4 regions of the Verrucosispora sp. TAA-831 genome follow, and region 1 is predicted to be linked to each of the others. Evidence: riboswitches for the same ligand, from Rfam matches in the RefSeq annotation. Region 1 holds a riboswitch; each other region holds the start of a gene.
The links. Region 1 has a riboswitch for cyclic di-AMP ahead of ACQVFL_RS30755 (NlpC/P60 family protein). Riboswitches for the same ligand answer to the same signal wherever they lie in the genome.
Positions count from the first base shown of each region.

Region 2: it holds a riboswitch for cyclic di-AMP, as region 1 does, so the genes downstream of both, ACQVFL_RS09230 (C39 family peptidase) here and ACQVFL_RS30755 (NlpC/P60 family protein) in region 1, are expected to answer to the same signal.
Region 3: it holds a riboswitch for cyclic di-AMP, as region 1 does, so the genes downstream of both, ACQVFL_RS01760 (coiled-coil domain-containing protein) here and ACQVFL_RS30755 (NlpC/P60 family protein) in region 1, are expected to answer to the same signal.
Region 4: it holds a riboswitch for cyclic di-AMP, as region 1 does, so the genes downstream of both, ACQVFL_RS23200 (coiled-coil domain-containing protein) here and ACQVFL_RS30755 (NlpC/P60 family protein) in region 1, are expected to answer to the same signal.

Region 1 covers NZ_CP192240.1:6,910,939-6,918,010, forward strand. Annotated here, with positions in the region: gene ACQVFL_RS30730 (class E sortase) at 1-67, opposite strand, end outside; gene ACQVFL_RS30735 (DUF881 domain-containing protein) at 75-875, opposite strand; gene ACQVFL_RS30740 (cell division protein CrgA) at 1,099-1,362, shown strand; gene ACQVFL_RS30745 ((Fe-S)-binding protein) at 1,628-3,829, shown strand; gene ACQVFL_RS30750 (NlpC/P60 family protein) at 4,083-5,096, shown strand; cyclic di-AMP (ydaO/yuaA leader) riboswitch at 5,276-5,412, shown strand; gene ACQVFL_RS30755 (NlpC/P60 family protein) at 5,425-6,465, shown strand; gene dcd (dCTP deaminase) at 6,528-7,072, opposite strand, start outside.
Region 2 covers NZ_CP192240.1:2,025,985-2,033,056, reverse strand. Annotated here, with positions in the region: gene ACQVFL_RS09240 (CDP-glycerol glycerophosphotransferase family protein) at 1-252, shown strand, start outside; gene ACQVFL_RS09235 (alpha/beta fold hydrolase) at 260-994, opposite strand; gene ACQVFL_RS09230 (C39 family peptidase) at 1,081-1,944, opposite strand; cyclic di-AMP (ydaO/yuaA leader) riboswitch at 2,164-2,305, opposite strand; gene ACQVFL_RS09225 (hypothetical protein) at 2,609-3,361, opposite strand; gene ACQVFL_RS09220 (hypothetical protein) at 3,537-3,938, opposite strand; gene ACQVFL_RS09215 (acyltransferase family protein) at 4,063-5,283, opposite strand; gene ACQVFL_RS09210 (polysaccharide pyruvyl transferase family protein) at 5,481-6,812, shown strand; gene ACQVFL_RS09205 (glycosyltransferase family 2 protein) at 6,902-7,072, shown strand, end outside.
Region 3 covers NZ_CP192240.1:374,285-381,356, reverse strand. Annotated here, with positions in the region: gene ACQVFL_RS01780 (hypothetical protein) at 1-49, opposite strand, end outside; gene ACQVFL_RS01775 (heavy-metal-associated domain-containing protein) at 75-284, opposite strand; gene ACQVFL_RS01770 (metal-sensitive transcriptional regulator) at 402-698, shown strand; gene ACQVFL_RS01765 (YibE/F family protein) at 952-2,322, shown strand; cyclic di-AMP (ydaO/yuaA leader) riboswitch at 2,489-2,620, shown strand; gene ACQVFL_RS01760 (coiled-coil domain-containing protein) at 2,624-3,640, shown strand; gene ACQVFL_RS01755 (carbonic anhydrase) at 3,725-4,423, opposite strand; gene ACQVFL_RS01750 (helix-turn-helix transcriptional regulator) at 4,621-4,929, shown strand; gene ACQVFL_RS01745 (hypothetical protein) at 5,028-5,450, shown strand; gene ACQVFL_RS01740 (hypothetical protein) at 5,644-6,450, shown strand; gene ACQVFL_RS01735 (AI-2E family transporter) at 6,560-7,072, shown strand, end outside.
Region 4 covers NZ_CP192240.1:5,243,521-5,250,592, reverse strand. Annotated here, with positions in the region: gene ACQVFL_RS23225 (BON domain-containing protein) at 1-428, opposite strand, end outside; gene ACQVFL_RS23220 (hypothetical protein) at 597-989, opposite strand; gene ACQVFL_RS23215 (STAS domain-containing protein) at 1,418-1,783, shown strand; gene surE (5'/3'-nucleotidase SurE) at 1,787-2,611, opposite strand; gene ACQVFL_RS23205 (PfkB family carbohydrate kinase) at 2,608-3,573, opposite strand; gene ACQVFL_RS23200 (coiled-coil domain-containing protein) at 3,811-4,893, opposite strand; cyclic di-AMP (ydaO/yuaA leader) riboswitch at 4,898-5,030, opposite strand; gene ACQVFL_RS23195 (cation diffusion facilitator family transporter) at 5,182-6,099, opposite strand; gene ACQVFL_RS23190 (HelD family protein) at 6,166-7,072, opposite strand, start outside.

The sequences.
Region 1 (7,072 bases):
CCTTCGGCAGAAAGGCGGTGGGCTCCTCGGCCTGGTCGCGGTGCCGGCCGTCGGGGTGCGGGCTCACAGCGTGCTCACCGCGGCACCGTGGCCGATCGCAGGGTGGTGGAGTCCTCGAACGCGGGCACGGTGACGGTGCCGGAAAGCTCCTGGTAGCCGAGCTGGTAGTTGTCGACCGCGTCCCTGAACCACCGGACTCCCTCGGAAGCGGCGAGGGCCTGCCGCAGTGCGGCGGGGTCGCCAATTGCTACGATCTTGAACGGAGGGGAGTACACCCGGCCGTGCAGCAGCAGGGTGTTACCCACGCAGCGTACCGCGCTGGTCGCCAGGACGCGGACGTTCATGATTGACATCGCCTCGGCGCCACCGGCCCACAGCGCGTTCACCACTGCCTGGACGTCACCCTGGTGCACGACCAGATCGTCGTTGGTGGCCCCTTCGGGCAGGTTGTTGAGTCGGGGCGCGTCGTCGAGCACGACGGTCATCCCCGGGCCGGTCAACTCGGTGAAACCGGCGTTGGCGAGGCTGGCGGCGCCGCGTTCCTGCTGCTCCCGGATCGGTGTGTCCGAGCCGGCGAGGTCGGCCGTACGGCTCTCGACCTCCTTGCGCAGCGTCGCGGCGCGTTCCTCGTTCGCCGCCACCTGGGCGCGGCGGTCCTCGATCAGCTCGGTGAGCTGGGGGCGTCGGTCCTCGCGCAGGTTCGTGCCGCCAGCGGTGGTGGCGGTGGTGGTGAAGAGCAGGCCGGCCGCGGCGGCGATCAGGGGTACCCCGATCGACCAGCCCGGACGGCGCTGACGCGGCCGACGGGGCAGCAACCCGGCGACGAGTCGTCGCAGCGCCTTCTGCCACGACGCTGCGCCGGACGTGTACTCCACGGCCGTTCCCCCCTTGTCCTCCGGCTCCGGCACCCGACAGGTGCGGCGGAGCGACGGTCGCCCGCCCGTCCGATTCGCCGATGCCGGACATCGGTCTGGCCTCATTCGTGGATTGGACGGGCCTTCCGGACTACGCTAGCTGTCGAACATTATTGGCCATGGACCGTCGCCCTCGCGCCCGGTTGTCAGGCCGGACGAGGTCGTAACCCCTCTGGAGAGCGTCGTGCCCAAGTCTCAGGTCCGCAAGAAGAAGGTGTACACCCCGCCCACGGACGTACGCCCGACGACGACATCGGCGTCCCGTAAGCCGAGCCCGGTCTGGCTGCCCGCCACGGCCGTGTCGTTGATCGCCTTCGGCATCGCCTGGCTGGTGGTCTACTACCTGTCCGAGCAGGAGTACCCGGTCATGGAGCTGGGGTACTGGAACCTCGCGGTCGGCTTCGGCGCGATGGTCGCCTCGCTGATCCTGCTCTCCCGCTGGCGCTGATCCCCTGCTCAACGGCCACGTGCCCGGGCCCCGGCCGAGCGGATTCGGCGGTGGCCTCCTAAGGTGTGCGCAGGGCGGCGTGGCCCAGGTGCGAGAAGTCTCACGTTACTGCTGAGTAACCTTGCGCGTAAGCTGCATCGCATGACCGAGTGGACCGAGGTCATCGACCGATCCGGGTCGAGGTGCGGCACCCTGGCGTGACCAATCGCACCCCGACCCCGGTCGCCGAGCCGCTCGACAGGCAGCAGACCGGGAGGCCAACTCGATGGGCAGCGTCCAGATCGTCACCACGATCCTCGCGGCGGCGATCACCGCCGTGGCGGTGTGGCTCGCGGTGCGTGCGGTCTCGAAGATGTTCGCCGTGATCCGGCTGGGCCAGCCCGACCCGTCCCGCTCCGGTGACCACGCCGCGCGTACGAAGACCATGCTCGCGGAGACGGCCGGGCACACCCGGATGCTCCGCTGGAGCGTGGTCGGCGCCGCGCACTGGTTCGTGATGGTCGGCTTTCTCGTGCTGTCGCTGCTGGTGCTCGAGGCGTACTTCGAGGTGGTGTCGCCGACCGCCGGCCTGCCGCTGATCGGTGGCTGGACGCTCTACGGGCTGGTCACCGAGTGGATCGGCATCCTCGGCGTGGTCGGCATCGTGGTGCTGATCGCGATCCGGGTGGCCAACCGGCCGAGTCAGGCCGGACGCCGGTCCCGGTTCACCGGCTCCACCATGTGGCAGGGCTACTTCGTCGAGGCCGTCGTCCTCGCCGTCCTCGTCATGGGCTTCCTGATCCGTGGCTTCAAGGTGGCCACCGACCACTTCGAGTACCCGACCTGGGCCACCCCGCTGAGTCACGCGGTCGGCTCGGTGTTGCCGGACTGGGAGTCCGGGGTCAGCATCGCCGCCCTGGTCAAGATCGCGATCTCGATGACCTGGCTCATCGTGATCTCGCTGAACGTGACCATGGGCGTCGCCTGGCACCGCTTCCTCGCCTTCCCGAACATCTACTTCAAGCGCAAGCCGGGTGCGTCCGGCTCCGGCCTCGGGCCGCTGCGGCCGATGACGAGCGAGGGCAAGCCGCTCGACTTCGAGGAGGCCGATCCGGAGAAGGACCAGTTCGGCGTCGCGCACGTCGAGCAGTTCACCTGGAAGGGCCTGCTGGACTTCAGCACCTGCACGGAGTGCGGCCGGTGCCAGTCGCAGTGCCCGGCGTGGAACACCGGCAAGCCGCTGTCGCCGAAGCTGCTGGTGCTCAGCCTGCGTGACCACGCGTACGCCAAGGCGCCCTATCTGCTGGCCGGCGGCGGCAAGGACCTCACCGGCGAGGAGAAGGCCACCGCCGCGCAACTCGCCCACCTCGACGTGCTGGCGCTCGCCGAGGCGGAGAAGCCGCTGATCGGCGACGCCGAGGCGGGCGGCGTGATCGACCCGGACGTGCTCTGGTCGTGCACCACCTGCGGGGCCTGCGTCGAGCAGTGCCCGGTGGACATCGAGCACGTCGACCACATCGTCGACATGCGCCGCTACCAGGTGCTGATCGAGTCGAACTTCCCCTCCGAGGCCGGCGTGATGCTGCGCAACCTGGAGAACAAGGGCAACCCCTGGGGCGCGCCGCAGAACACCCGGGAGGACTGGACCAAGGGTCTCGATTTCGAGGTGCCCCGGGTCGGCGAGGTCGAGGACTTCGAGTACCTCTTCTGGGTCGGCTGCGCGGGCGCGTTCGAGGACCGGGCGAAGAAGACCACTCGGGCGGTCGCCACGCTGCTGAACGAGGCCGGTGTCTCGTTCGCCATCCTCGGTGAGGGCGAGACGTGCTCGGGCGACCCGGCCCGCCGGATCGGCAACGAGTTCGTCTTCCAGATGCTCGCCCAGCAGAACGTGGAGACGCTCAACGAGGCGTTCGAGGGCCGCGAGAAGGCAAAGCGGAAGATCGTCGCGACCTGTCCGCACTGCTTCAACACCCTGGGCAACGAGTACGGCCAGCTCGGCGGCGAGTTCGAGGTGGTGCACCACACCCAGTTGCTGGCGCACCTGGTCGCCACCGGCAAGCTGACCCCGGTGCAGCCGGTCGACGGCGGCGTCACCTACCACGACCCGTGCTACCTGGGCCGGCACAACCGGGTCTTCGCCCCGCCGCGCGAGGTGCTGGGCAGCGCCGTCGGTGCCGACAACAGCGTGGTCGAGATGCCGCGCAACAGCGAGCGCTCCTTCTGCTGTGGCGCCGGTGGCGCGCGCATGTGGATGGAGGAGCGGATCGGTAAGCGGATCAATGTGGATCGGGTCGAGGAGGCCATGTCCACCGGCGCGAAGACCGTCGCGGTCGGCTGTCCGTTCTGCTCGACGATGCTGAGTGACGGAGTCAACGGCAAGGGGGCGGGCGACCAGGTCGAGGTGGTCGACGTGGCCAGCGTGCTGCTGCGTTCGATCAAGCCCGAGCCGACCCGGGGCGCCGAGGAGGGCGAGCCGGTCGCCGGGTGACCAGCGAGAACGTCGGGGCGTGGTCGGCATCTGTACGGATGCCGACACGTCCTGATTTTTATATTGGCGGAGATGACTGTAACGAATTGGTCGACACCCTTTGTGTGCGGTCCGTCGCACAAAGGTGAATGAGCCGTTGGTCGCCTTGATTCCACCGCGCGCCTTCCCTAATGTGAGGCACCGACCGCCGTGGGTCGTCTGTCTCGCCCCCTACCGCTAGCGGGACGCCCGGTGGTCGGTCGCAAAGGAGTCGGTGCCGGTGGCAACCATGCCCCTCCATCGTCATGCGCCGGGACGCCCCACCCCCGCGCGCGGGCTGCGCAAGGCCGCTCGCCGCCTGGTCGTCCTGGTCGCCGCCGCCGCGGTCGGTGCCGGTCTGGTCGCCGCGCCCGCGTCCGCCGCGCCGTCGGTGGACGAGATCGAGCGCCAGATCGACAAGCAGTGGCAGCAGCTCGAACCCACTATCGAGCAGTTCAACAAGGTGCGCTCGGAGCTGCGGACCAACCGCGAGAAGGCCGACAAGCTGCAAAAGAAGATCGAGCCGCTGGCGCTGGAGACGGAGCTGGCGATGAACCGGGTCGCCGGTCTGGCCTCCCGGTACTACATCACCGGCCCCTCGCAGGAGATCGGCGCGGTGCTGCTCAACGCGAAGCCGGACAAGCTCGGTGAGCAGATGGCCCTCCTCGACCGGCTGGCCTGGGAGGAGCGCCGTCAGCTCGAGGGCGTCATGAAGATCCGGAAGAAGTACGACGACCAGAAGGCCGTACTCGACGCGCTGATCGTCGACCAGGAGGCCAAGCAGAAGCAGCTCGCGGCGAAGAAGAAGCAGATCGACGCCGAGATCAAGCGGCTGGAACGGTCCCTTCCGGTGACCACCGTCAAGACCACCAACTGCCCGACCATCAACGGTGTGGTCAGCGACGCGGCCCGGACGGCGATCCGGACCGCCTGCGCGCAGGTCGGCAAGCCGTACGTCTGGGGTGCCACCGGGCCGAACTCGTTCGACTGCTCGGGTCTCACCCAGTACGCGTACAAGGCGGCGGGTATCTACCTGACCCACTTCACGGGTGCCCAGTGGCGCGAGGGCAAGGCCATCTCCCGGGCTGACGCCCGCCCCGGTGACCTCGTGTTCTTCCGCAGCGACGTGAGCCACGTCGGGATCTATCTGGGGAACAACACGATGGTGCACGCGGCGCGTGCCGGTGTGCCGGTGAACGTCTCGCCGATCACGACGATGCCGGTCGCCGGCTTCCGTCGACCCGGCTGACGCCTGAGCGCGTACGCAGGAACGACGAAAGGCCCTCGGTCAAGCGACCGGGGGCCTTCTTCGTTGTCGGATTAATGCACCGAGAGTGACGGTGTGGGTGTGTTGCGTATCGACGCCGATCGTCCCTACGCTGGTCAATCGTCGGCCCGCTGGCAGGACCGCCCACCCGGGGCGGTGACGGTCCGACACCGCCGAGTCGCTGTCCGAGCGAGCCGGGGACCCAGGTTCCCGGGGTGAGTCCGCGATCGTCGCGGTAGGGCGTCCCCTTCCCGCCCGAACCCGTCAGCTAACCCGGTAGGCGGTCTGGGAAGAAGGAGTACGCAGCCCGGTGGCACACCATGCCCCGCGGCCACCGTCGTACCGGCCGGCGAAGCCCGGCCCGACGACGGCTGCGCCGCGATTCCGCTGGTACCGCTGCACCACCGCACTCGCCGCACTCGCCGCGACCGCCGTTCTGCTGACCGGCGGCGCGACGGCGGCCCACGCCGATCCCACGGTCGACGACATCGAGCGCCAGATCGACGAGGACTGGAACCGGCTCGAAGCCGTCATCGAACGGCACAACGCGACCCGGCAGGACCTGGCCGGCACCCGCCGGGAGGCAGACGCGCTGACCGCCCGCATCGCCCCGCTCCAACAGCAGGTGGACGAGGCGACGAAGCGGGTCGGCGCGCTGGCCGCGCGCGCGTACCGGGGCGAGCCGGTCCGCGCCGTGAACACGCTGCTGGGCAGCCGGTCGCCGGGCGAGGTCGTCGCCCAGCTCGGCCTGCTCGACCGGTACGCCCGCTTCCAGCAGGAGGACGTACGCCAGGCGCGTGAGCTGTGGGACGAACTCGCCGCCACCCGAGCCGGACTGGACCGCACCATCGCCGAGCTGACCCGCACCGAGGCCGACCTGGCCGCGAAGCGGCGGCAGATCGACACCGAGATCGAGCGGTTGCAGCGGTTGCGGCTGCGGGCGTACGACGACGGGGGTGGTGGTCCGCTGCGGCCGGCGCCCTGTCCGGCCACCTACCCGGGTGGCCCGGCCGGTGAGGCGGTCACCTTCGCCTGCGCCCAGATCGGCAAGCCGTACTCGTGGGGTGCCGAGGGGCCGCACGCGTACGACTGCTCGGGGTTGATGTTGGCCGCGTGGGCGCGGGCCGGGGTGGCGCTGCCGCACAACGCGGCGCGGCAGCGGCAGGTCACCGCCTCGGTCGGTCGCGGCGACCTGCGCCCAGGTGATCTGGTCTTCTACTACCGCGACCTGCACCACGTCGGCATGTACGTCGGCGGCGGGTGGGTGGTGCACGCCTCCCGGGCGGGCAAGCCGATCGCGATGAAGCGGATGGACAGCAGCCCGATCCACAGCTTCGGCCGACCCGGCTGAGTAGCCGGATGATCGCGGGCCCGCTCCACGGCGGCGCGGGCCCGCCGGTCGTCAGCGGGTCGTCAGCGGGTCGGCCAGGTACGCCAGTTCTGCCAGGCGCGGCTCGGCGTCGGGCCGCGCTGCCCCTGGTAGCGCGAGCCGTAGACGAGCGAGCCGTACGGGTGCTCGGCGGGCGAGGAGAGCCGGAAGATGCAGAGCTGGCCGATCTTCATGCCGGGCCAGAGCGTGATCGGCAGGTTGGCCACGTTGGACAGCTCCAGCGTCACGTGCCCGGAGAAGCCGGGGTCGATGAAACCGGCGGTGGAGTGCGTCAGCAGGCCGAGGCGGCCGAGGCTGGACTTGCCTTCGAGCCGGCCGGCGAGCTGGTCGCCGAGCGAGATCACCTCAAGCGTGGAGGCGAGCACGAACTCACCGGGGTGCAACACGAACGGCTCGCCGTCGGGCACCTCCACCGGCGAGGTGAGATCGTCCTGCTGGGTCGCCGGGTCGATGTGTGTGTACAGGTGGTTGTTGAACACCCGGAACAGCTTGTCCAGGCGGACGTCGATGCTGGACGGCTGCACCAGGGTGGGCTCGAAGGGCTCCAGTGCCAGGGTGCCGGCCTTGA
Region 2 (7,072 bases), 2.2 Mb from region 1:
TTCCCCCTCGCCGCCACCGGCTACGTGCTGCGGCGGGACATGTCCGACCTGGACGACGTGCTGACCCGGCTGCTCGACACCGATCCGCTCGCCGAGGCGCGCTGGGCGACCCGGCGGCGCTACCTGGGCGACTTCCCCGCCGAGACGTACGCCGAGGCGTTCCTGGCGGCCGCCCGACGGGAGCTGGACCCGGCCTGGAGTGCCCCGGCACCGCGTACCACGACCGACGCCGCGCTGCCCAGCGCCACCTGAGCGGTCCTCAGCGCCAGGGGTCGAGCAACGCCAGCACCGCCGCGGGGTCCTCGATGTGGGCGTTGTGCCCGAGACCGGGCAGCGTGACCACGGGCACGTCGTACTCCCGGAGTTGGGCGTCGGTGACCATCGCGTCGTGTTCGCCCCGGGCCAGCAGGACCGGTACGTCGATCGCCGCCAGCAGGGCGGCCAGGTCGGGTTCGCCGACGGCGAAGGCGGCCGGGTCCATGGCCAGCCGCCACCGCCCGTCCACCTGCCGCAGCCCGGCGTCCACCGCCGGTCGCTCCGGGCTGAGCAGCCCGGTCAGGCCGGACACACGCAGATGCCGCCGGGCCGCCTCGTCACGGGTGGTGAACCAGGTGACCGGCCGGGCGGCGAGATCGGCGGCGCGGGCCAGCTCCGCCGGGGACCACACCGCCTTGATGCCGAGGCCCACCACCGCGTCGACCGGCACGCCCCGATCGGCGGCGGCCAGCGCCAGCCCGACCACCCCGCCGAGCGAGTGTCCCAGTACGACGATCCGGTCGTCCGGGGCGAGGCTCTCCGCGACCCGGTCGGCGAGGGCGGTGAACGAGTACTCCGGCAGCGGCGACGCGCCGCCGTGACCGGCCAGGTCCGGGGCGGACCAACGGCCCGGCCACCGTTGTTCCAGCAGCGGCGCCCAGGGCAGCCACACGTCGCCGGTGGCACCCATCCCGTGCAGCAGCACCAGCACCGCCCGGCCGCCCGACTCCTCGCTCATGCGCGAAGTCTGCCACCCCGGACCCGGATGTAAGGAAGGGTCCCCTGCTATGCACCAGGCGATAGCAGGGGACCCTTCCTTACATCTCAGGAGGAGTAGCCGCGGGTCGCGGCCCAGTGGGCGAGGTCGATGGTGGTCATCCAGTACGAGTAGTACGAGGCGTCGGCCGAGTCGGCGATCTTGACCAGGCGACCGTCGTCCTCGTAGCCCACCACGGCGACGTAGTGGCCACCGGGGAAGGAGTGCCAGCCGCCGTCGGTGTCGGTGGCACTGCCGGCCACGTTCACCACGACACCGCGCCCGTCGGTGATCGCCTCCACCACGTCGGCCTGGAGCTGGTCCATCTGGGCCGGGGTGGCCGAACCGCCCCGCAGCATCGTGGTCGAGTACGGCTCGCCCTTGACGGTGGCGTTGAGCACCCGGGTGGTGTCCAGGGCCGAGTTGGTGCCGGCGTACGTGGTGCCGAGCTGCGCGGCCAGGGTGTCCTGGTCACGGTCGACACCGGCGGCGCTGAGCGCGTTGCGTACCGCGGCCGGACCGCAGTAGTAGCCGGTGGTCTGGGCCTGGAAGTCGTAGTCCAGGACCTTCCGGGCCGGCGGCTTCGGTGCGGCCTTCGCACTGCTGGCCACCGGCGAGGGGGCCGCCGAGGTGGTCTTCGGCGAGGGCGACGGCGACGGGGCGGCGCTGCTCGGGGCCGCGCTGCTGGGCGAGGTCGACGGGGTCGACTCCACCCGGGTGTCGGCGCGGGAGACCGCGGTGTCGCCACGCAACTCGGCGACGGCGGTCGTGGTGTGCGCGGTGGCCGGGGCGTCGGAGGTGTCGACGAGTACGGCACCGGCACCGGTGGCCAGCGCCAGCGCGGCCGCCGAGGCGGCGACGACCTGGTAGGGGCGTTCGGTGGCCAGCCGACGTAGCTGGCGCGTGACGGTCTGCTTCACGGAGTCCTCCACGGGGGCTCAGGGAGGCACGGCGAACCGCTCCGGCGGTCAGCTCGACAGGACCTGTCGAGGACCACCCGAGTACGGGGACGACCGTGCGAGGGGCTGCGCCCGGGCTAGCGGGCGGGGGCGGTGGCCGCAGTCAGCTCGTGGCCGACGGCCCGGCGAGCGCGGGCACCGCGGTGCCGTGGAGGAACAAGGGGGGTACGACGAGGGGCTGCACGAGTGGAAAGCTCCTTCCGACACCGCCGACCGGGTTAGCTGACGGGTTCGGGCGGGAAGACGGCCCTACCGTGAGCCGAGGCTCGCGGATTCACCCCAGTGGTGCGGTGGGTCCCCGGTTCGTGAGACCACGATTAGGCGGGTCGATGCGGCGTCGCCTCCTGCGATCGGGTACCGCATCGGACGGGCCGACACTACTGGTCGGTCACTGCCCTGCCAACCCGCCCTGACCTGCGTAAACATGATCCAGATCGATGATTTTCGGGCGTTCGGTCATCGATGTCGCGCAACGGGACCGATGGCGATCGACGCAACGGGCGGTGACAAGGGGACCACCCGCAGACAATGTCTCCGGGCTTCGCGTCCCGTCTCGGTCGGATCCGGCTCCGGTGTCCGTTCCGGCGGAAGGTGTGACCGGGCTCACCCGATCCGGCCGGACTATCCGGCCGACGGTTCATCCCACGCGCGCCGGACGCCACCGCAGGACCGCCGCCGCCGGACGCGCGACGGTGGTGACGGCGGGCGCCGGGAGCGGATTCGGCCGCAGGCGCTGCGCGGCGGCGTACGCCTCGGCGGAGAGCACCCGGGCCGCTTCGCCGGCCAACTCGGCCTCCCGCCAGGCGGCCCGTTCCCGCTCGGCGGCGGCCCGGTACGCGGCCCGGTGGTTGTCCCGGACGACGCGGGCCAGGACGACCTCCTGGTCGACCTGGTGCAGTCGCGCGTCCCAGCCGGCCCGACGGGCCAGCACGTCGGTGAGCTGCCGCGCCGACAGGTCACCGCGCCAGTGCGCCTTCATCGCGGCGTGGTGCAGCCAGCGCTCCCGGGCGGCGTACTCACTGGCGGTACGCGGGGTGCGGGGCGCGGGTAGCGCGGTGACCCCGGCGAGCCGCCGGGCCCGGCTCTCCGCCTCGTCGTAGGAGGCCCAGGACCGGTCGAGGGCGGTCTGAGCGGTGTGCCACGCCTCCCGACGCCGTGCCGCGTTCTGCGCGGCCCCGGCGGCGGCCACGGCCACCTCACCGGCGTAGCGGCGCAGGTCGGCCGCCTCGGCCTCGGCGGGGTCGTCGACCGGGCCGGTGTCGTCGCCGGTCGATTCGGGCCGGGCGACCATGGCGGTGAGCACGCCCAGCGCGAGCACGAGCAGCACCGACCAGATGGCGGCGGCCCGGGGCACCTCGATCAGGAACTGGTAGAGAACGGTCTTCTCCATGGCGGGACCTCGTGGGCTGTGGTGCGCTGACAGCGGGCCGCCGGACCCGGTCGCCGGTGGCGGGTGCCACGGGCCGGGCGGGGCGGTGGGGACGCATCGCGGGGGCAGTGGTCCCGGGAACACCGGGACGGGCTGCGGCGGAGTCGGTCGACGCGCCGCAGCGGGACGCGAGTGGTCAGGCGCCGGGTGGGGCGCGAGCACCGTGGGCGCCCGGTGGGACCACCGTCGGGGGCGGTGCCGCCGGACCCGCCACCGCCGTCACGGCGGGCCGGTACGCCTCCGGGCGCGCCTCGGACAGCAGCCCGGGCACGCCGGCCGGGTCGGCGTGGTCGACGGCCACAGTGGCGTCCGGCGTGATCACCTCGCCGGGCGACGTGGCGTGCCAGCCGGTGTGGGGCGCCTGCGCGAGGAGGGCGGCCGAGGCGAGCCCGTCGGCGGGGTGCCCGGCGGGGGCACCCGGAGCGGAGGTCGCCCAGGCGCCGAGGGTGAAGGCGGCGGCGACCGCGAACCCGGTCAGTAGCCGGGTCGCCCAGCGCGCCAGCCACCACAGGGGACGGGTGGGCGCGACGGGAGGCACGTCGTCAGGCTACCGCCAGCACCCTCCCACCGCATCGACCACGGGCGTGTCGGGTCGGCGACGCGCCGTCGGCGACACACGAAACAGCAGGTCACTGCGGTGACGAGCAGCCTCCACGGTGGACTCAGCGAGACGGGTCGTGGCGTGCGGTGGTGTGCGGCTCGTCCTCCGGCACGCGCTGCCTCGGCAGCCCGGCGGGCGGGCCGTCGGCCCCGGCGGAGGTGTCCACGGACGGCCTGGCGGAGGCCGTACGGCTCGGGGCCAACCGCCGCATCATCGGCTGCTCCACGTAGCGGTGCAGCAACGCGGCCATCGCCAGGGTGAGCAGCAGGAACCCGATCACCGCCGGCACTCCCCACCAGCCGGGCAGGCCGGTGCCCCAGTCTCCGGTGAGCCGCAGGATCGTCATGATCACGAAGACGTGCACCAGATAGAAGGCGAACGAGACCTCGCCCAGCCAGACCATCAAACGAGAGCGTAGCGGCGACCGACGGCCGTGCACGTCGGCGTCCGCCGCCGCCGCGATCACCAGGACGTACGCCACGGACAGCAGCGCCGCCCACAGCTCGGCCCGGATCCACTGCGAGGCCGCCACCCAGGTCGCGACGAAGATCACGGTGGCCAGCGGCAGCCGTGGGCCGCGCCAGCGACCGCGCAGCATCAGCTCGGCGGCGGCCACGCCCATCCAGAACTCCAGCGACCGCACCAGCGGGAAGATCTGGGCGAACCACCAGCGGCTCTGCTCCGGCACCAGCAACTGGCCGGGCCAGAGCGCCAGGATGAGCAGTGGCATGGCGATCACCACGGTCCACAGCATCCACGGCCTGGCCCGGCGGACCAGCGGCAACGCCAGCGGCAGGCAGAGATAGAAGAACAGCTCGCAGGAGAGCGACCAGCTCACGTTGTTGACGCTGTAGAAGTAACCCGGTCGCGGGTCCCACGCCTGGAGCAGGAACAGGTTCTCCAGCGCGGCGACCGGGTTGATCGGGTCGGCGAACCAGAGCGCCGCGAGCATCGCCAGCGCCCACATCACCAGGTGGTTCGGATAGATCTTGGCGATCCGTCGACGCCAGAACCGACGGCGGGAGTCGCCCACCCGGGCCGACCAGACCAGCACGAAGCCGCTGAGGATGAAGAAGAACTGCACCCCGGACAGGCCCAGGGTGAAGATCTCGCTGACCACCGCCTGGTGGCCGGGCTCGGCGATGATGCGCATGGTGCCGGCGTGGAAACCGAAGACCAGCAGCGCGGCGATCCACCGTAATCCGGTCAACGAGGGCAATCGGCTGGCGTCACCGCGTCGGGTGGTGGAGGGCGGCCTATCGACGACGGTGGTGCTGGTCATTCCGGGCACCATACCGGTGTGGGCACTCCCCCTCGAACCGGGCATCCGGGGGCGGAAGTGGCTCAGGTGTCAACTGGTCCTCCGGTGGCCTACTATTCCCGGGACTTGGATGAGCACCCACCCCGCCATCCGGCCCGGTGGTGCGCTGGGCAGTGCCGAGGCGGGGGCCGGCACACCGACGAGAGGCAGAGTCAGCGATGCACCAGCGGATCCTGATGCGGGCCCGGAAGGGTCCCTTCGACGTCAACTCGCCCGAGGAGACGTTCGAACGGAACCTGATCGGTGAGAACGCGGGCAACCTGGTCTTCAGTCACGCCGCGAACAAGCTGCTGGCCACCCGTGCCGCCACCATCACGCCCAACGGCTTCACCGTCAACATGCGTGACAGCGACCGGATCAACGAGGAGTACGACGTCTTCGTGGTCCCGCTGGCGAACGCGTTCCGGCGCAGCTACGCCCACCGGCTCGACGCGATGAGCCGGCTGATCGAGCGGTTGAAGATCCCGGTCGTGGTGCTCGGGGTGGGCGTGCAGACGAACGTCGACGGCGACCGGGAGTACCTGCGGCCGATCGACGACCAGGTGAGCCGCTTCTGCCGGGCCGTCCTCGACCGTTCGCCGAGCATCGGCGTCCGGGGCGAGATCACCGCCGACTACCTGCGGACGATCGGCTTCTCCAACGTCGACGTGATCGGCTGCCCGTCGATGTTCCTGCACGGCGACACCCTGCCGGTGGACAAGCGCAAGACCTTCATCGGCCCGTACGACAAGATCGCGCTGACCGTCTCACCGTACGTGAAGTCGATGGCGAAGATCATCAAGACGCACCACCAGCGCTACGAGAACCTGCGCTACATCCCGCAGGACCTCAAGACGCTGGGCACCCTGCTCTTCGGCGACGCTCCCGAGGACCGGGGCAAGACCAGCGAGATCCCGATCCACACCACGCACCCGCTGTTCACCGAGGACAAGGTGCGGATGTTCGTCGACCCGTGGACGTGGATCGACTACCTCTCCGGGTTCGACTTCAACTTCGGCACCCGCATCCACGGCACCATCGTCTCGCTGCTCGCCGGCACGCCGGGCTTCCTCTTCGCACACGACTCGCGCACCCTGGAGCTGGCCCGCTACTTCGAGATCCCGCACCGGGTGATGCGCGACGTACCGGCCGACGTGGACGCCGCCCAGCTCTACGACGAGGCCGACTACTCGGGCATGGTCAACGGCCACAAGCAGCGGTACGAGACGATGCTCCAGTTCCTGGCCAAGCACAACCTGGGCAACTCCTTCGCCGACGCCGACAGCGCGGCGGTGTTCGACGCCACCCGGCAGGCGACCGCCTTCCCGCCGGCCGTTCGTCCGGCGTTGGCCACCTCCCCCGAGGTGCTCGTCAAGCGCATCGAGTGGCTTCGTGACCAGGAGGCCGTACTCCGCGAGCAGGCGTCGCAGGCGATGCCTCGGCCGGAGCGGATCCGCACCCGGATCAAGAAGGCCGTCCCCGGCTCGGTGCGCCGCATGCTCAACCGTTAACCCGACGCTGTTCGGCTGTTCAAACACTCCACCACCGTCGGCCACGTCGGGTTCCAGGGCCGTCCATCCGCGCCGTCGAAGGTTGCGGCGTGGTCATTGCGCCGACGCACGCGCCGCTGTTGAGCATCGTGGTACCCGTCTACGACGTCGAGGCGTACCTGCGACAGTGCCTCGACTCGATCCGTGGCGACGTCCCGGCCGACCGGGCCGCGGAGGTGGAACTGGTCGCGGTGGACGACGCCTCGCCGGACGGGTGCGGC
Region 3 (7,072 bases), 500 kb from region 1:
CCGCCGCGAGGCCGAGCGCGAAGCCGCTCACCTTCGTCGCCATGTTCATCGGGTCACCTCGGTCTCCGGTCGCCTCAGGCGGCGACCAACTCGTAGCCGGCCTCGTCGACGGCGGCCCGGACGGCGGCCGGGTCCAGGGGCTGCTCGCTGGTGACGGTGACCTGGCCGCTGGCCAGGTCGACCCGGACGTCGGCGACGCCGGGGAGCGCGCCGACCTCGGCGCTGACCGCGCTGACGCAGTGGCCGCAGGTCATGCCCTGCACCTGGTACGTCGTGGTGACCATGGCAACTCTCCTCTCCGGGCCCGTCCAGCCGGGCCGGGCACCCCGTCGAATACCCTCGGGGGGTATCCACGACGGTGACCGTACCATACCCCCAGGGGGTACGTTATCCTCGTGTTCATGAGCACACCCGCGCAGATCCGTGGCTACACCGCCAGCAAGGACCAACTGCTCGCCCGGCTGCGTCGTGTCGAGGGTCAGGTACGCGGCGTGGAGAAGATGGTCGACGAGGACCGCTACTGCATCGACGTGCTCACCCAGATCTCCGCGATCCAGGCCGCGCTGGACAAGGTCGCGCTCGGCCTGCTCGACGGGCACGCCCGGCACTGCATGCACGAGGGCGCCGCCGAGGGCCGCGCCGACGAGATGGCCTCCGAGATGATGGCCGCCGTCGGTCGCCTGATGAAGCGCGGCTGACCCGCCCCACCCGTACGCCCGGCCGGGTGTCGTCTCCCCGGCACCCGGCTTGCGACACACGCTCGCGACCTGCGTTCCGATGCCGATCTGGCTACCATTCGCCACGATGGCCAGCCGGACCCGCCCGCACGGTACGCAGCCATCCTGCCACGCTCGGGCCATTCCGGATGCCCGCCGCGGCGGCCTGTCGGCGTCGCTGAACCATCTCGACCGCCGGTACGTAGTTCGCCTTGGAATCGTTGGGAGACAATGAATGGGCGCCGACCACACCCGTTCCGCTCCGCCCACCCCACCCCGGGTGCGGCGGATCCTCATCGTGACGGTGGTCCCCCTCTTCCTCGTCACCCTGGTCGCCGCGCTCGTGCTCTGGCCCTCGGACCCACCCCGACCCGAGGCCGCCGACGACCTGCCCCGCTACCACGGCACGGTCACCCGGGTGGTGAACGAGCCCTGCCCACCGAACCCGGTCGTGCCCGAGGGCACCCCGACCACGGCCGGGCGGCAGTGCGGCACGGTGACCGTCCGGGTCGACAGCGGCCCGGACGAAGGTCAGGACGTGCAGACGCCGCTGCCGGACGGGCCGGGAGCGCCCTCGGTCAGCGTCGGCGACGCGATCATCCTGGTCTCCCTGATCGATCCCGAGGACCCCTCGATCAGCTCCTACAACATCGCCGAGCACCAGCGGGGCAAGCCGCTGATCTGGCTCGCGGTGCTGTTCGCCGCCGCCATCGTGGCCTTCGGACGGCTACGCGGCCTGGCCGCGCTGGGCGGCCTGGCGGCCAGTTTCGCCATCCTGATCACCTTCGTGCTGCCCGGCATCAGCGCCGGTCAGCCGCCGCTGGTGGTGGCCATCGTCGGCGCGGCACTGATCATGTTCGTGGTGCTGTACCTGACGCACGGCATCTCGGCACAGACCTCGGTGGCCGTCCTCGGCACCCTCGGCAGCCTGGTGCTCACCGGCCTGCTCGGGCTGGCTGCCACCCGGGCCACCCACCTGACCGGCTTCGGCAGCGAGGACGCCACCACGCTGTCCATGTTCCGGGGCGACGTCGACCTGCACGGCCTGCTGCTCGCCGGCATCATCATCGGCTCGCTCGGCGTGCTCGACGACGTCACGGTGACCCAGGCCGCCGCGGTGACCGAGCTGCGGCACGCCAATCCGGGTTTCACCCGCCGGGAGCTGTACCGGTCGGCGACCCGGGTCGGCCGGGCCCACATCGCCTCGGTGGTGAACACCATCGTGCTGGCGTACGCGGGCGCGTCGCTGCCGCTGCTGCTCCTGCTCACCGCCGACAGCCGCGCGCTCGGCCAGATCATCACCAGCGAGTTCCTCACCCAGGAGATCGTCCGCAGCGTGGTGGCCACGCTGGGGCTGGTCGCCGCCGTACCGCTGACGACCGCACTGGCCGCGCTGGTGGTCACCGCCGGGCGGCGGGACACGCCGGAACCCGGCGGCCCCGACGACGGGCCGGACGGCGACGGTCCCACTCCCCCGACTCCCCGGCCCGGCATCGACCGGACCGAGGCCCTGCACGCGCTGAGCACCGCGCGTGTGCGTGACACACCCCCCGCCACCGGATCGCGGTGGCCCGACCCGGACAGGAGCACGGACACCACATGGTGACACCCCGCAGCGTGACCGCCCCTGCCGACACGGTTCGTGCCCGTGTCGTTGGTCACTCATCGCGATTACGAAATGACGCATCTGGCCGGGTTCGGGGCGTAGAGACTGACATCGACCGTCGGGTAACCTCACTGCCGGTCACCGCCGAAGGCGCGCACCGGCGCCTGCGGTGCCACCGCCCAATCGCCGCGAGGCGAGCCGGGGACCCAGGTAGGTGGGGTGAATCCGCGTCAGCGGTAGGGGCCACTTCCGTTCCGAACCCGTCAGCTAACCCGGTCGGCGGTCGATGGAAGGGAAAGAAGTGACGGCACCCCTACGCCGCTGGATGACACCCGTGGTGGCCGTGTTCGCCGCGTTCGCCGTGTTCGCCGGCCCCCTGCCGGCCATGGCCGCGCCGAACCCACCCGCTCCGGCCGAGCACGACGACGACCCGCCGATGCTCAACGACCTGATCGAGTCGGCGAACCGCGACTTCTCCAAGGCCAAGAACCAACTGGACAAGTCCAAGAAGCGACAGCTCAAGCTCGACCTCGAACTGCGCCGCGCAGAGGCCGACCTGGAAGCGCTCAGGCCACAGGTCGCCGAGATCGCGACGCAGTCGTACCGGACCGGCCGGGTGGGCGCGATAGCGATGTTGTTGCAGAGCAACGCTCCGGACTCGTTCATGGACCGGGCCTCCGCCCTCGACGAGTTGAACCTGTTCAACGACAAGAAGTTGGGCGAGGTCAACACGGTCCGGGAGCGCGCCGACCGGGCCAAGCTCGCGTCCGACGCCGAGGTGCGCGAACAGCAGAAGCTGACCAACGACATGGCGCGCAAGAAGACCGAGGCGGAGAAGTCGCTCCGCCTGGTCGGTGGCGAGAGCCTGACCGGCGGCCTGGTGGCCGCGACCTCGCCGGTCGCCCGGGTGGCCCCGAACCGTGCCTCGGACGGGAGCTGGAAGCCGGAGTCGTGCAGCCAGAACGACCCGACCACGTCGGGCTGCATCACGCCGCGCACGCTGCACATGTACAAGGAGGTCAAGCGCGCCGGCTTCAACCGCTTCGTCGGCTGCTGGCGGCCCGGTGACAAGTTCGAGCACCCCAAGGGCCGGGCGTGTGACTGGTCGTTGCAGAACAGCGGGTTCAGCCCCTGGCACAACAACGACACCCGGATCTACGGCAACAACCTGGCGGCCTTCCTGGTCCGCAACGCCGACCGGCTCGGCATCTACTACGTGATCTGGAACCGGCAGATCTGGTTCCCGACCGAGAACCGGTGGCGGTCCTACAGCGGCCCGTCCAACCACACGGACCACGTGCACGTGTCGCTGCTCTGAGCAGCGTCCCGGTGACCCGCGAGGGCCGCTCCGCCGTCCGGCGGAGCGGCCCTCGTCGTACGTGTCGGTGCGTGGCCCGGCGGGTCAGCCCACGGGCGTGACCACACCCGCCATCTCGGCGGGCTCCGCCGCGACGGTCCGCACCTCACCGGCGGCCAGCCGGTACGACATGCCCACCACCGCGCACCCGCCCGCGGCCACCTCGGCGGCCAGCGCCTCGGACGACTCCAGCATCGCCTCGACGGTCTGCGCGATGTGGATGTCGACGATCGCGTCCAGGTCGTCGATCCCCGCCTGCTCGGCCCGGCGCAGGCTGGGCACCACCGCGTCCACCACGGCACGCAGGTGCCCCGACGGCGCGGTGCCGGTGGCCGCCGCAGCCCGGGCCGCCTGGACGGCACCGCACGAGTCGTGCCCGAGCACCACCACCAGCGGCGTACGCAGCACGCTCACCGCGTACTCGACGCTGCCCAGCACCTCGGGGCCGATGGTGTGTCCGGCGGTCCGGATCACGAAGAGATCACCCAGCCCACGGTCGAAGATGATCTCCGCAGCGAGCCGGGAGTCGGAGCAGCCCACGATCACCGCGAAGGGGTGCTGCTCGGCGGCGACCGCGGCCCGGTGGCTGGCGTTCTGGTTGGGGTGCCGCAGCGTGTCGGTGACGAACCGACGGTTACCGGCGATCAACTCGGCGAGGGCCCGCTCCCGCGAGCCGGGAAGGTCTGCGGTCAGGTACTCGCGTTCGGGACCGGGCTGGGCCCCGATCGTTCCGGGTCGACTCATCCGGCGTCACCTCGTCTCTCGGTGGAATGCCTGGTCATCCCGGCCGGCGCTGGCCACGGACCGCCACCAACCGTCACACGCAGCGCAAGGCACGTCAAGCTATGCGTGATCTGCATTTCATGTATTCCAGAACGCTTGCCAATCGCAGCGTACGGGCGCGAGCGCAGCCCCGGAGCGTGACGGGGGCAGGCCATACGATGGCGGGCATGGCGACCTCAGACGAGCGAGAAAGCACCCGAAACTGGACTTTCTTGACAAACCATGCACACGTGCTGCTCGCCATCGCCCGCAACCCGACCGCCCGGCTGCGCGACGTCGCCAGCGAGGTGGGCGTCACCGAACGCGCCGCCCAGGCCATCGTCGCCGACCTGGAGGCGGGCGGCTATCTGCACCGCACCCGGGTGGGTCGCCGCAACGAGTACACCCTCAACCCGGCCGGCCGGTTCCGCCACCCGGCCGAGGCCGACCGCCAGGTCGGCGACCTGCTGGCCCTGTTCACCGACTGACCCGACCTGCCATCCACAGTGGACTACGTGGCGTGGTTCACCGACCGGATTCCGCTCGGGCCCATGCGTTCTGGGCACGGGGACGATAGGTTGGACTCGTGTCGTCCGTCGCGCTCGCCCGTCCCCTGTGGCCGGCGACGCTGCGCACGTTGCGGGAGCTGACCCGACTCGCGCTGGCCGCCCTCGTGCTGGCGGTCGGCCTCGGCACCGCCGCCGACCTGCCGCTGCGCCCGGCCGGCGACCAGACGGCCCACGCCGTCGCCGGTCATCACGCCTGGTCCGTCACCGCCGACCTGCCGACCTGGCCGGGCACCGTCGCACCGGTCACCGAGCAGGTGCGGGCCTCCGGCACGCTGTCGACGTCACCGACGCAGCACACGGCCCCGACCGCGCCGCCGACCCGGCCCGCGCCCTCCGCCGGGGCCGGCTCGGCCGCCACCACCACGGTCCACCGGCTCGCCGCGCCACGCCCCGCCGTCGGCCACGGCGAGCCGACCCGGCGCGGCCCACCGGCCGCCTGACCGACGGCCCGCCTCAGGACGCCCCACCGGCCCACGCGACCGTCCGCCGACCCGGCCCGAACGCCGGACCCGGCCGACGCACCGGCGCCGACCGCCCCGGGCACTCGCGGACCCGCGCACCGTCCTGTCGCCGCCTCGGCGACCACAGACCTTCCCCCAGTCGACGACCCTCATCCGACCGCGAGAGGTGTTGATGATGCGAACCGCTCTCTCCCACGTCCTGCCCGACGTCCCCCTGGCCGCCGTGATCTGGCTGAGCCTGCTCGGCGTGGTGATCCTCGCCATCGCCGCCCTGCTGCTGCGCCCCCGCCACCTCCTGCGGTTCGACGCGGGCGCCCGGATCCGCGAGGCGGCGCTGCCGAGTCGCACCGAGCACACCGAGGAACAGCGGGACCAGGATCGCTGGGCGGAGGAGGTGGCCGTCGCCGCCGACCGGGCCGACGCGACGGCCCGTCGCCGCCGCGAGGAGTGGCTCACCGCGCAGGACGAGGCCGAACGAGCGTGGCAGACGTACGAGAAGGCGGAGGCGGACGTCCGCCGGCTCACCGCGGCGACCGGGATGCCGCTGCCGCAGACCCCGCGCACCCCCGCCGAGTACGCCGACCGGGAGCGCTGGCTGCACCGGGCGGCCATGGAGGCGTACTGGCGGCGGGAGCTGTCGGTGGAACAGCTCAGCGACGTCTTCGCCCACCGGGGCTGGGACCCGCGACTGCACCCGGTCGAGCAGGAGCTGGCGCTGCGCCGGGCGGTACGCGACCACCTCTTCGCGCGCCAGCAGGCGGCCCACGAGCAGGCGCAGGAGCGCTGGCGAGCCGCCGAGCTGGCCGCCGCAGCGGCACGCAGCCTGCGCGACGAGGCCCTCTCCGCACTGCTGCCGCAGGTCGATGAGCGCGAGTCGGTGCTGCCGTTGACCGCGCTCGGCGGCGTCGAGCAGACCCGCGAGATGCCCATCGTGGTCGGTGGGCGGGCGGCACCCGCGTACCGACCGGTTCTGCCGTGACAGGCAGATAGCGCGAACCTCCTCCGGCGCGTCGAGCGGGAACCTAGCGTGGACCGGTGTCGGACGGGCACCGTCCGGGTACCGACCTCGCCGGGAAGAGGAGGCCGACGTGGTCGCACGGGGTGACGGGCTCAGGCCCGAGGAGTCGACGCGGCGCAGTGCCGGGCCGAGACAGACCTGGGCGGCCCTGCCCTGGCTGGTGCGTACGGCGGTGGTCTGGAGCGCCTGCCTGGTGGTCATCGCCGCCGGCCTCTACCTGCTGGCCCGGATCACCATGCTCGTCACGCCGCTGGCCATCGCGCTGGCCGCCACCTTCTTCCTGGCCGCGCTGCTCGATCCGGTCCAACTCGCGTTGCGCCGCCTGCGACTGCCCGCCGCGCTGGCCGCCCTGCTCACCGTCCTGCTCCTGCTCGGCGTCCTGTTCGGCGTGGGCGTGCTGGTCTGGAACATGACCGCCGGCCAGTTCAGCGAGCTGGGCGACGAACTGCGGGAGGGCCTGGAACGCAGCCGCGACTTCGTCACCTCCACCCTGCCGGTCACCGACGAGCAGCTCGACGGCCTCGTCGACCAGCTCCGCCAGGCGCTCAGCCAGCAGGAGGTCGACCCGGTCGCCAGCGCGCAG
Region 4 (7,072 bases), 1.7 Mb from region 1:
CGTACGCCGTCGAGACCGGCGACCGCCTGCTGGGCGGCCCGGCGCTGGTACTCCCACTCGACCTCGCCGTGCAGGGTGACCCAGCCCTGGGAGACCGTCACGTCGATCTGCTCGACCGGCACGAACGCGTGCCACTGGAGGGCGTGGGTCACCGCGGCGGCGATCTGCGGATCGGTGCGCTCCGCGCCGGTGGCCGTGTGCACGGCGAGGTCGTTGGCGACGGCCCGGACCTGGGCGACCCGGTGGGCGGCCCGTTCCGCCGCCCACTTCCTGGCGTAGCCGTCGACCCGTCCGGTCAGCGTCACCACGCCCTCCGCGACGCTCACCCCGATCTCGTGCGGCCGGACCCGGGGCTCCCAGTCGAGTTCGTCGAGCACCGCGGTCCGGATGTGCTCGTCGGTGCGTTGGATCGTCGAGATGCCGACCATCTCCTCGCTCCTCTCGCGGTGGCGGGTGCGGACCGACACCGGTCCGCCGGGACCGAGCCTGGCGGGGGGCCGGGTGATCCGGCCTCACCCGGGTCGGGCGAGATGAACGTAAGGAAGGGTCCCCTGCTATGCACGAGGCGTTAGCAGGGGACCCTTCCTTACATGTCGTCAGGTCAGCGGGCCGGCGGGGGAGTCCGGGCGCTCGACGTCCACGAACTCGATGTCGTCGACGGCCCGGTCCCGGCTGCCGGCGGCCCGCGCGGCACTGCCGGCGGCCCAGCCGATCGCGGCGCCGACCAGGGCCGCGCCGATCAGCAGGGTCCAGGGCAGCGCGGGACGGCGTCCGGCGAGCGCGTCGAAGGCCACGCTGGCCCGGTGACGTGCCTCCTCGGCCGCCGATCCGACCAGCTCACCGGCGTCGTCGGCGAAACCGGCCGAGGTGTGCCGGGCCGAGCGGGCGGCGTCCCGGATGCTGCCGCCCGCCGAGACGAGGTGTTGCCACGCCTGGTCCGTGATCTGTTCCGGCTTGCTGCGACGGTCCAGCAGGTTGCTTCCGAACATGTGGTTCCCTCCTCGACAGTGCCGAAGCCGGTGGCCGGTGCTGACCTCGGACGTCGGCGGTTCGCCACCGAGGCTGTGCCCCGCCGGACGCCACCGCAAACCAGCGTGCGCGCGTCGTCGGTGATGCTAGGCACACTCCGCCACCGGTATCGGGAGGTCGCAGGTCAGGCCGCCGACCGGCGAGGGCACGCCGGGATCCCGGATGTCGGACGGGTGAGCCATGGCCCGCTACCCTGGTTCGTCGGTGCGGGCCTCGGCTTGCCCCAAGTGATAGGAAGTAATAAGTCCGGATATGGGTGATTTGACGCGCCGATGTCCGCGAATTGCTCATCCCGAGGGGTGGCGACCGAGGCCGTCGGAGGAATACTCTCGGTCGCGGCCCGCGTACTGATGAGGCGCCCGTCGTACGGGCGAGTGGAGGTGCTCGCGTGAGCCTGTCGATCCTGCAGACGGTTCGGCCCGGTGGTGTCATCGAGATCGCCCCTCGGGGTGAGATCGACGTCGACACCGCGTACGAGGTGAAAGAGGCCATCGCCGAAGTGCTGGCCAAGGGGCGGCCGGCCCGGATCGAGCTCAACATGCGGCTGGTCACCTTCATCGACTCCGTCGGCATCAGCGCGATGGTCGCCGGCTTCCAGACCGCTGAGGTCAGCGGCGTCAAGCTGGTCGTCACCGAACCCAGTCGGTTCGTGCACCGACAGCTCTGGGTGACCGGGCTGCTCGGTCTCTTCGGCGCACCGGAGCCGTACTACGCCGGTGCCGCCGCCACCCCCGAGGTCCTTCCCGGCGGCTGACCGTCAGTCGCCGTCGAGGCCGGACAGGTTCACGTCGGAGACCTCGGTGACGGCGCGGACCGCCGTCACCGTGGCGTACCCGTCGGCGAGCCACGCCAGGTCGGTGCCGGGCTGCACCGCCTGACCGGGTTCCTCCAACGCGGTCCGCACGAAACCGTGGCCGGACTCGGCGACGGTCATCTGCACCTGCCCGAAGGTCGCCAGCCCCGCCCGACGTACGCCGCGCAGCCGGTCGGGCGGCACGTCCGGCGAGTTGACGTTGAGCACGCTCTCCGCCGGCCCGGCGGTCAGCCGGGGGAGCAGGTCCAGGGCGACGTGGGCGGCGGTGGCCCAGTTCCGTTCGGCGTCGCGTACCCGGGCCGCGGCGGCCACCGCGGCCCCGCCGCTGACGGCGGTCGCCTCACCGGCGGAGAGCACGTCCAGCGACACCGCCAACGCCCGGCAGCCGTTGGCGGCGGCGGTGAACGCCGCGCCCACGGTGCCGGAGTGCAACACCGCCCGGCCCGCGTTCGCCCCCCGGTTGATGCCGGAGAGCAGCACCGTCGGCGGCGGCCCGAACGCGCCGTGCACGGCGATCAACGCGATGAAGCCGGGCGAGCCGCCCACCCCGAAGGCCGGCACCCCGGCCAGCCCCGGCAGCGGATGCTCGTGGACCACCACCTGCCCGTCCTGCTCGACCGCGCTCATCGCGGCGCTGGTGCCGCTCGCCTCCTCCAACGGGGCCGCGACCACCACGTCCAGCCCCCGGTCCACCGCCGCCCGGGCCAGCGCCTGGATACCCGGCGCGGCGATCCCGTCGTCGTTGGTGATCAGCACGCGCAACGTCATGCGCCACCCACCCGGTGCGCCAACTCGTCGGGGGTGGTGCGTTCCTGCCGGCGGACGCCGGCCGGCTCCAGGCGTACCCGGTCCACCAGGCCGGTGATCGAGTCGAGCCGCCCGGTGCCCAGCCCGTGCCGGGTGACGTTCAGCGCGCCGGCCGCCGCGCCGGTCCGGATCGCGGTGCGTACGTCACCGCCGCGCGCCACCACGGCGGCCACGCTGGCGGTCATCGAGTCACCCGCACCTCGCGGGTCGGCCGCCTCCAGGCGGGGCATCCGCACCTCGAAGACCTCGCCGTCGACGAGGGCCAGTGCCGGCTTGTCGGCGCGGCTGACCACCACGTTCTCGGCCCCGTTGGCGTGCAGGTCGTACATCGCTCGGGTGAGCTGCTCCTCGTCGTCGTCGGTTGCGCGACCGTCGGCGATCAGCTCCTCGTGGCTGACCTTGACGAAGAAGACCCCGCTGTCCAGCACGGCGTTGAGGTGGTCGCCGCAGAGGTCCACCACCACCCGGCTGCCGTTGGCGCCGAGGTCGGCGGCGAAACGCCGGTACAGGTCGGCGGGGACCAGCGACGGGTCGTTCGGGCCGCTCAGGATGCTCACCGCCGCCCGCAGTCCCTCGCCGAGCGCCAGGTTGTAGAGCTCGTCCAGCTCGTGTCGGCTCAGCGGCTGCCCGGTCACGTCGACGATCTCCTGCCGGGTGCCCTCCCGACGGTCGTGCACGTACCCGCCGCTGCCGCCGGAGTCGCGCGCCACCACCTTGAGGTCGACGCCCTCGCTGACCAGCAACGGCTCCAGCACCTGTCCGATCTCGCCGCCGAGGGCGGTGCAGAGCACCACGTCGATGCCGTGCGACAGCACCATGCGGGCCTGCCAGACCCCCTGGCCGCCGGGATGCAGGTGCAGTTCCGGCGTGTCGTTGGGCTGGTCGATCGTGACCGTGAGCAGGGGCGTCGGCGCGAAGACCATCACGTGCCCGGTCGGCGCGCTCACGACGCACCGTCGCACTGGGTCCACTGCGGTCCGCTCATAACCGTTCCTCCCGGTCGCCACGAAATGTCCGCTTCGATGTCGACGGTAACCAAGGTGGGCCGAGAGCGCGCGGCGACGGGCGGGGCGGTCCGGGACGGCCGGGGCGGCGTGCGGGAACGACGACGCCGGGTGGACCGTCCCTCACGAGGGCGGCCACCCGGCGTGCCGTGTGGATCAGTACACCGACAGGTGCACGTGGTTGGTGTGGTCGCTGGACGGGTCGCCACGCGCGCCGCTGTACGTGCGCCAGCCGCTGCTGGGCAGCCAGATCTGCTTGTACCAGATCACGTAGAGCACGGCGAGACGGTCGGCGTTGTTGACGTAGAACGCCGCCAGGTTGTTGCCGTACGTCCGGTCGCCGCCGGTGGCGACCCCGCCGAAGCCGTTCTTCTGCGCCGCGAAGTCGCAGGCCCGACCCTTCGGGTGCTCACCCGAGCCGCCCGCGCGGTAGCAGGAGACGTATCTGGTGAAGCCGGCCGCCTTGGTCTGGTTGAGCGCGTGCAGGGTGCGCGGGGTGATGCAGCCGTTGGCCGGGGTGGGGTCGTTGACGCTGCACGACTCGGCCGGCCAGGAGCCGTTGGCGTTGCGGGGCGCGGGCTTGGCCGTCGGGCTGCTGGTGCCGCCGGTGCGCGCCGGGGTCCGGCTGGCCCGCTCCTGCGCCGCGGCCCGCTCGGCCCGCTCGGCGCGTTCCTCGGCCACGGTCAGCGAGCGCTCGGCCTGCTCCTTGCGCTTGGCCATCACGGCCACCTGCTTGCGCTGCTCCTGCACCTCGACGTCGAGGGCCTGCTTGGTCCTGCCGACCTCGTCGCGGGTGGCCCGCAGGTCCCGCAGCGCGCGTTCCTCGTTGGCCGCCACCGCGTCCAGTGCCGCCGCCCGGTCCATGAAGCCGGCCGGGGAGCCGCTGTTGAGCAGCGCCGTCGCGGCACCGAGTCGACCGCCGCGATACGCCTGCGCGGCGATCTCGGCGACCTTGGCGCTGCGTTCGGTGAGCTGGCCCTCGGTCGTGGTGAGCTGCTCGGCGAGCTTCTTCTGCCGGTCGACCGAGCGGTCCAGGGCGGTCTTGGCGTCGAGGTAGCCCTTGCTGGCCGCCTCCAGTTGGGCGCGTAGCGCCGGTGTGCCGCCCTCGTCGCCGACGTCACCGGGGGCCGCGGAGGCAGCGCTGAACGGAGCGAGCGCGGCGCCCAGGGCGAGGGCGAGCCCCGCGGCGATCAGGGCCGCCGTACGGGCGGCCGGTCTCACGGTTGCCACTGCTGGCATGCACATGTCCTTCCGTCAGCCGCCGACCGGGTTAGCTGACGGGTTCGGGACGGAAGATCCCTACCGCTGGACGCGGATGCACCCCTGGAACATGGTTCCCCGGTTCGCCCTCGCGGGCGATTAGGCGGCGGTCACCGCCGGCACCGTCGAGTGCCGCCTGGCGGAGACCGGGTCCGAGCCTACCGGTGCTGGTGGGGACCGTGCAGCCGGTGTGACTCCTGGTGTTCCCCTGACCACGAGTAAACCAGACATAAGGTATTTTTGTTGTCTTTCGCGCTACTGGTCCCGCTACCACTCCACCGTCCCGCAGGCACCGGCACTCGTCGCGGGCTCGATCTGGAGCGTCGCGTGCGTGATGTCGAAGTCCTCGCGCAGCGCCGTCCGGGCCGCGCGGAGCACCGCGCCGACCTCGGCGCCCTCGGCCGTGGCCAGGTGGGCCGAGGCCACCTCCATCCCGGAGGTGAGCGTCCAGACGTGCAGGTCGTGGACGTCGGCCACGCCGGGCACCGCGGCCAGCCGGTCGTGCACGGCGGTGACCTGGAGGTGCTCCGGGGCGGCCTGCACCAGGATGCGGACCGCCGCCCGGCCCAGACGCCAGGTGCGCGGCAGGATGAACGCGCCGATCGCCACCGCCACCAGCGGGTCCGTCCACCACCATCCGGTCAGCGCGGTCAGCGCCGCCGCCGCGATCACGCCCAGCGAGCCGAGCAGGTCCGCCAGCACCTCCAGGTACGCCCCGCGCAGGTTGATGCTCTCCCGCGCCCCGGGACGCAGCAGCGCGAACGCGACCAGGTTGGCGAGCAGGCCGAGCGTGGCCACCACCAGCACCGGCCCGGTCCGCACCTGCGGCGGGTCGCCGAACCGGCGTACCGCCTCGACCAGCACGTAACCGGCGACGCCGACGAGCAGCACCGCGTTGGCCAACGCGGCGAGCACCTCCAACCGATAGAGGCCGAAGGTGCGTTGCGGATGGGCGTCCACGCGCCGGGCGGCGGTGAGAGCCGCGAGCGCCATCCCGATGCCGAGCACGTCGGTGAACATGTGCCCGGCGTCGGAGAGCAGGGCCAGCGAGCCGGTCCGCAGGGCGGTCACCGCCTCCACCACCATCAGCGTGGTGAGCAGCACGAACGCCGCCCACAGCCGGCCGGAGTGGCGGTGTGCGGCGTGCGACACCGCGGCGTGGTGGTGGTCGTGGCCCGCGCCCACGCAGACACCTTGCGCGCTGCGTCCGACCCGGGGCGGAGCTATGCCGACATTGCTATATGTGCGCGCTCAGTCGGTCAGGTCGACCGTGGTCAGCCGCTGGGTGGCCCGGGACAGGGCGACGTAGAGCGTACGCACGCCGGAGCCGGGATCGGCACGGATCTCGCCGGGGGCGACCAGCACCACCCCGTCGTACTCCATGCCCTTGGCCTCCAGGCTGGTCACCACCTGGAGACGCTCGCCGCCGAGCCCGCCCAGCCAGGCCGCGACCTCGTCCCGGCGCGGCACCGGCGTGATCACCCCGACGGTGCCCTCGACCTCGCCCAACAGCGTGCTCGCGGCGGTCAGCACGCTGGTCTCCAACTCCGTCGCCGGCACCACCAGCTCCACCGGGTCGATCCCGGTGGTCCGGACCGCGGTGGGCAGGGCCAGGTCCGGGTACGCCCGGCGGATCTCGGCCGCCGCCACGGCGAAGATCTCCGCCGAGTTGCGGTAGTTGGTGGTGAGCGTGAACCGGTGCCGTCGACGGCGTCCCAACGCCTGGTCCCGGGCCCGGGACAGCTCCTGCGGATCTCCCGTCCACGCGGTCTGCGCCGGGTCACCCACCACCGTCCACGAGGCCAGCCGACCGCGTCGGCCGATCATCCGCCACTGCATCGGTGAGACGTCCTGCGACTCGTCCACCACCACGTGCGCGTAGTCGCGGTAGTCCTCGGGTCGCTCGCGAGCGGCCTGGCGGGCGGCCCGCTGCCGGTCGGCGTACGTGCTCAGCTCGCGCACCCCACCGGCGAGCTGGAACGGGTCACGTTTCGCCCGGGCTGGACGCACCGGCTTGCCGAGCAACGCGTCCAACTCGTCGAGCAGCGCCACGTCGGCGACGGTCGGCCCCTCGGCGGCCAGCCCCCGGTACGCCTGCTCCAGCAGCCGGATCTCGGCCCGGGACAGCAGCCCGGCGGCGTACCGGCGCAGCCGCTCC